Bdellovibrio bacteriovorus HD100: one gene and its partner. The protein of the gene in region 1 binds, or shares a complex with, the protein of each later gene. Links are inferred from orthologs where the notes say so. Each region holds a gene or a part of one and is shown on either strand. Other genes may lie near its edges.

What was found.
Region 2: the proteins of tig (region 1) and rpsG are in contact, whole or in part, in a crystal structure (PDB 3GTY), measured with the Thermotoga maritima proteins. The link is inferred for Bdellovibrio bacteriovorus HD100 from one-to-one orthologs. Residues at the interface, in WP_004081061.1 of Thermotoga maritima: Glu122, Val124, Val129, Leu130, Tyr133, Glu188, Gly259, Ile262, Tyr263, Glu266, Ser270, Glu273, Gln274, Glu277, Arg308, Gln311, Ile312, Ser315, Tyr316, Glu325, Arg329, Arg336, Leu363, Phe366, Trp367, Arg373, Leu377, Arg381, Leu384, Glu387; in WP_004081843.1 of Thermotoga maritima: Lys34, Lys52, Lys55, Glu59, Arg62, Gln63, Glu66, Asn67, Lys69, Val71, Arg95, Ala109, Lys110, Lys111, Gly112, Arg113, Pro114, Glu117, Glu121, Ile124, Ala125, Tyr127, Asn128, Asn129, Thr130, Gly131, Lys135, Asp139, Arg142, Met143.

Annotation. Positions count from the first base shown.
Region 1 is NC_005363.1:3,637,398-3,640,578, reverse strand. Bases 102-2,961 are described here. They hold tig (trigger factor), read right to left. Parts: upstream 2,259-2,961; coding sequence 945-2,258; downstream 102-944. Other genes in these bases: BD_RS17215 (ArsA family ATPase), read left to right, coding at 2,336-2,961; BD_RS17225 (tetratricopeptide repeat-containing diguanylate cyclase), read right to left, coding at 102-814. Also shown: more of BD_RS17225, read right to left, coding at 1-101; more of BD_RS17215, read left to right, coding at 2,962-3,181. UniProt on the Bacillus subtilis protein: Involved in protein export. Acts as a chaperone by maintaining the newly synthesized protein in an open conformation. Functions as a peptidyl-prolyl cis-trans isomerase.
Region 2 is NC_005363.1:2,874,426-2,877,551, reverse strand. What follows is about bases 1-2,805. They hold rpsG (30S ribosomal protein S7), read left to right. Parts: upstream 1-1,068; coding sequence 1,069-1,542; downstream 1,543-2,805. Other genes in these bases: fusA (elongation factor G), read left to right, coding at 1,552-2,805; rpsL (30S ribosomal protein S12), read left to right, coding at 684-1,058; rpoC (DNA-directed RNA polymerase subunit beta'), read left to right, coding at 1-501. In the rest of the region: more of fusA, read left to right, coding at 2,806-3,126.

The DNA of each region.
Region 1 (3,181 bases):
TGTTGTAAAGGCCTCCCAGAGCGCGCTCGACAACGGCGATGGACTTGGTGTTGCCAAGTTCGCGGTGAATCTTCAGGGATTCTGCGAAATGCTCGCGTGATTTTTCAAACTGGTTCAGGTCTTCATAGCGGCGGCCCATGTTGTAAAGAACGACGGCGACGTTGCGGGTTTTCTTCAGGTCGCGGTTTTTCTGCAGAACTTCGCCAAAGTATTCCAGAGCGCGCTCGTGTTCCCCCATGCGCCCGTAAAGCACGGCGATCGAGTTCAAAGTGATACGCTCTTCGTTTGAGTCCTGCAGCTTTTTGAAGATCTCTTTGGCCTGCAACAGATGCTTCAGGCTTTCCGAAAACTGATTCTGATAAGACAGCAGCTGACCCATGTTCAGGTGTGCCTTGCCTTGTTGGGCGGGCAGGTGCAGCTGGCGGCTTTTTTCCAGCAGATAGGTCAGGCCTTCCATCGCCTTGGTCGCCTGGCCCGAGGCCTCCAGCGCCGAAAAATGACAAAGCTCCAGATTCATCAGCACATCAGGTGGCAAAGAAGCGTGACCCAGATAAGGGCTGGTGGATTTTAATGCTTCTTTGGGATCGTCATTGTCGACCAGGATCTCGCATTTCAGCAGATCCTTTTCGGCCAGCAGCAGGGGTTCGTTTTTCGCAGCCGAGTTTTCAATCAGTGAAAGCAAATGCAGGGCTTTGCGAGGATCAGTCCCCGCAAGGGATTTGGCTTCGTCGATCAAAGATGTCGTCGAAGTTGCAAAAACGGAGGAACTGAAGAGCAGTCCCAGAATGATACAGCCAGCTGCCAGTACGTGCATACTTCCAGATTCATCGGACAAAGCCGGGCTGGACTAAAGTGTTTGCCACCTTCGGGCATAAAAAAAGCCCGTCAAGCATCAGCCTGACGGGCTTTGGAAGATTAAAACTTCGGAACGGAAATTCAGAAGACTAGTGGTTTTCTTCTTTCAAAGAACCCGCTGGAACTTCTTTTACTTTCACGGACTTGTTCAGGAAAGCGATCACTTTCTCTTCAGTCAGCATGTAAGTCAGGCGGGAAGCCTGCTCTGGACGACCGTAGAATTCCTTGATGCGGGATTCTTCGATGCCAGTTTGTTGAGCGTACTCAGCAAATTTCGCATCCAGGTCTTCTTTTTTGCAGAACAAGTCATGTTTTTTGGCAATAGCATCAACCAGGAAAGAAGACTGAATCATTTCAGCAGCCGTCTTTTCGAAGTCGCCATCCCATTTTTCAACGTAAGACGCGAAGTCATCTGGACCCATGCCTTGTTCAGACATGCGTTTTTTGAAGTCTTCAACCAAAGACGCTTTTTGTTCTTTCATCAAAGATGGAGGAACTTCAACCGGGTTTTCTTTAACCAAAGTTTTCAAAAGACGGTTTTTGAAAGCGTCTTCGATGCGTTTGGTTTCAGTTTGCTCAAGGTCTTCCTGGATGGATTTTTTCAAAGTCTCAAGATCAGAAGGACCGCCCAGAGTCGCCAGGAATTCGTTTGTCAATTCAGGCAAAACTTTGGCTTTGATCTGGTTCAGAGTCACTTTGAACTCTACTGGTTTACCAGCAAGCTCTGCAGAGTGGTATGGATCCGGGAATTTCAAAGAAAGAGTTTTAGTCTCGCCTTTTTTCATTCCTACGATACCGTCTTCGAAACCTTCGATGAATTGTTTCGCGCCCAGTTCAAGGTGGTGATCTGTGCCGGAACCGTTTTCAAGAGGCGCGCCGCCCATGAAGCCTTCAAAGTTGATAACAGCGATATCGCCCATTTTTACAGCGCGGTCTTCAGCAACAACTTCGAAAGTTGCGCGGGAAGCGCGGATGTTTTCAAGAACCTGGTCGATCTTCTTAGGGTCGAATTCAGCTTTTTCTTTTTCAACTTCCAGGCCTTCGTATTTTTTCAGAGTGATCTCTGGACGAACATCGAATGCTGCAGAGAAAGAGAAGTCTTTGTTCTCTGTTGGATCAGCGAATTCGAATTCTGGATAGCTGATCGGCTCAAGTTTGTGCTCGTTCAGTGCTTCAGCGTAGTGCTTCTGGATCAGATCCTGAACCACGTCTTGTTTTACACGGTCACCGTAAAGGCTTTTTACTGTCGCCAAAGGAGCTTTCCCTTTACGGAAGCCTTTGATGGTCACTTCTTTTTGGATGCCATTGAAGATTTTTTGGAAAGCCGTTTGAACAGCCGCTGCAGGAACTTCGATGTTCAATTTTCTGGAAAGGTTAGAGACCTTTTCTACATTCGATTTCATGTCTATTTCTCCTAGATTACGCCAACGCGTTATAAACTGGTGGATACTAAAAGACGGGCCGACTTTAGGCAACCGTAATGCTATGCGTAATGCCTATAAATCAGAGGTCAGCCACACTCTTAGAACCTATGAAGCAAGAGATTCACTTTGTGACCGGAAAAGGGGGCGTGGGAAAGTCGGTTTTAGCCGCGGCCCTAGCGCTTAAAAAGAGCCAAGAGGGTAAAAACACCCTCCTTGTAGAGCTTGGAGATCAGAGTTTCTTTAAGGATTTCTTTGGTTTACCCCAAGTTGGGTTCCAACCAGTTACAATCAGGCCTCTGCTTTCTGTTGCTCTTTGGACCGGCGAGGCCTGTTTGCAGGAATACGCCCGCCATTTCATCAAAGTGGAGAGCCTGGCGAAGCTCTTCTTTGAAAATGCAGTGATGAAAGCCTTTATCAACGTGGCCCCGGCACTGCCGGAACTTGCGATCCTGGGAAAGGTCACCAGTGGTCCCCGCAAGCACGGCCCACCTCTGCCGTTTGATTGCATCGTGGTGGATGCCTTCGCCACGGGTCACTTCATTGCTTTGCTTGAAGCCCCAAAGGGCATGGCCGAGGCTGTGCAGTTCGGGCCAATGGGTGAACAAAGCCGCAGCATCGACGCCCACATTCGTAATCCTGAAATCTGTAAATACCATGTGGTCACTTTGCCGGAAGAACTTCCGCTGAAAGAAGCCTCTGAGCTGGTCGCGCGACTGAAAAATGAATTCGGTGTCACCGCCGAGCTTATCATGAACAAGATGATTGAGGCCCCGGTGTCGGAAAAAACTTTGCAGGAAGTGCAGGCTGAAAATTCGGATCTGTCGAAATTTGCCGAGTATCTGGACGGCCACATCCGGCGACAGAATCAGATGTGGGCGCAGGCCCAGGAGCTGAGCCCGCAG
Region 2 (3,126 bases), 760 kb from region 1 along the record:
TCTGCATACCTTGTAGATGAAATCCAAGAAGTTTACAGACTTCAAGGGGTTGGTATCAATGACAAGCATATCGAAGTCATTGTTCGTCAGATGCTACGTAAAGTAGAAATCCGTGATGCCGGCGACAGCCGCTTCCTGGCTGGTGAGCAAGTTGAAAGATACGCTTACATGGAAGAAAACGAACGTATTAACAAAGAGGGTGGTCAACCTGCTACTTGCAGCCCACTTCTTCTTGGTATTACTAAGGTTTCTTTGAGCACTGACAGCTGGATTTCAGCAGCGTCCTTCCAGGAAACTACAAAAGTTCTTACGGAAGCAGCGATCAATTCTCGTACAGACCATTTGCGTGGCCTGAAAGAGAATATCATCATGGGTCGTCTGATTCCTGCGGGAACTGGTTTGACATCTTACAAACGCTGGAAAGTGTCTGTGCATGAAGATGACGATATCGGCTTTGTCGCATTGCCGGGTATGACGTCTTCCGTACAGCCTCAAGGCTAAAGTAAGACCACCTGATCGCCGGCTTCACAGGCCGGCGTAGGGTAAAAAGCTCATGGATTGGGGACCTCACGCCGCTTTTCATGGATAAATGTAATTTTAACAACAAAGTCTTGACCTGGGCGTCACCGAAATGTAAGTTCCAGCGTCCAGAACCGCATAATTGTTTTTAAGGGGTATATAAAGTGCCAACAATTAATCAGCTCATCAAAAGTGAGCGTACTGTTCAAAAAAACCAAACAAAATCACCAGCTTTGGACTCTTGTCCTCAGCGTCGCGGTGTTTGTACACGTGTTTATACAACGACTCCAAAGAAGCCGAACTCCGCACTTCGTAAAGTTGCAAAAGTTCGTCTTTCCAATGGCTTCGAAGTTATCTCTTACATCCCTGGTATCGGCCATAACCTTCAAGAGCACTCCGTTGTACTAATCCGCGGTGGTCGTGTGAAGGATTTGCCGGGTGTTCGTTACCACATCGTTCGTGGGGTATTGGACCTTCAAGGTGTAAACGGTCGTCTGCGCGCCCGTTCTAAATACGGTACTAAGAGACCTAAGAAATAAGGATTGAGAGATGTCACGTCGTAAAAAGACCTTTAAAAGAGAAATCATTCCAGATCCGGTTTTCAAGGATCTAGTAATTGCTAAGTTCATCAATAAAATGATGATTCAAGGTAGAAAAGCAACTTCTCAAAAGTTGTTCTACGGTGCTTTGAAAGAGCTTGAAGGCAAAGTTCAAGGTGAAGAGCCTTTGGCAGTTTTCAAAAAAGCTCTTGAGAACGTTAAACCGTCTATCGAAGTTCGCTCCCGCCGTGTAGGTGGTGCTACTTACCAAGTTCCAGTAGATGTTCGTCCATCCCGTCGTTTGGCTTTGGCTATGCGTTGGTTGGTTGAGTACTCTCGCGAGCGCGGTGAGAAAGACATGGCGAAACGTTTGGCTGGCGAATTCTTGGACGCGTACAATAATAGAGGAAATGCTATTAAGAAGAAAGACGACGTTCACAGAATGGCTGAATCCAACAAGGCATTCTCTCACTACAATTGGTAATCTGTTCAGATGTCAGCTAAAGATCCTAAAGTTGTAGCTGATCTCAAGTACACTCGTAATATCGGCATCATGGCTCACATCGATGCCGGTAAGACGACCACCACCGAACGCATTCTTTACTATACAGGTAAAAGTCATAAAATCGGCGAGGTCCATGATGGTGATGCCACCATGGACTGGATGGTTCAGGAGCAAGAGCGCGGTATCACTATCACGTCTGCTGCAACCATGGCGTTCTGGAAAGATCACAGAATCAACATCATCGATACTCCGGGCCACGTTGACTTCACTATTGAAGTTGAGCGTTCTTTGCGTGTATTGGATGGCGCGATCGCAGTTTTCGACGGCGTGAATGGGGTTGAGCCTCAGTCCGAAACCGTTTGGAAACAGGCTGATAAATACAAAGTTCCCCGCATTTGCTTCGTAAATAAAATGGACCGTGTTGGTGCTGACTTTGTGATGTCCTTCGGGACGATCAAAGAAAAGCTGAACGCGAACCCAATCCCTGTGCAGGTTCCAATCGGCATGGAAGACACCTTCCGTGGTGTTGTTGATTTGCTCGAAAATAAAGCCTACATGTGGGATCAGTCCGGAATGGGTGACCATTTCGAAATTACCGATGTTCCCAATGACATGAAAGAGGAAGTAAACCGCTTCCGCACAGAGGTCATTGAGAAGATCGTTGAATTTGAAGACGAACTTCTTGAGAAATATCTCAATGGAGAAGAAGTCACTGTGCCAGAGCTTAAACGTGCTTTGCGCAAAGGGACTCTTGAATTGAAAGCCTTCCCGGTATTCTGTGGAGCCGCTTTCAAAAACAAAGGTGTTCAGCCTTTGTTGGATGGGGTCATTGACTACCTTCCGTCGCCTCTGGAAGTGCCTGCAATCGTGGGTCACGATCCTGAGCGTCCTGATAAAGAAATCATCTGTAAAACTGAATTTGATGCTCACGCGGCTGCTTTGGCTTTCAAAATCGCCAATGATCCGTTTGCCGGCACTTTGACTTATATCCGTGTTTATTCCGGTGAAGTGAAAGTCGGGGAGCAGCTTTTGAATCCGCGCACTCAGAAAAAAGAGCGCATTCAGAAGCTGGTGAAAATGCATGCGAATTCCCGTGAAGAAATCAACAGCCTGAAGGCGGGGGATATCGGCGCGGTTATCGGTCTTAAGTTCACAGGCACAGGGGACACTCTGTGTGAAAGCTCTCATGCTGTGGTTCTTGAGACGATCACTTTCCCAGAGCCGGTGATTTCCGTGGCGGTAGAGGCGAAGTCCTCTGCGGACCAGGAAAAGATGCTGGCTGGCCTGGCTAAACTTGAAAAAGAAGATCCATCCTGCCGTCTGCGCACGGATCCGGAAACAGGGCAAATCCTGCTTTCTGGCATGGGTGAGTTGCATTTGGAAATTCTTGTGGATCGTTTGCTTCGTGAGCATAAGATCCAGGCCAACGTGGGTAAGCCGCAGGTTTCCTATCGTGAAACCATCACGGTTGCCGCCAAAGCAGAGCACGTTTACGAGCGTGAGATTGCTGGCGAAACTCACTTTGCCAAAGTCTCCCTTTCCATCGAGCCTATTTCTCAGGCG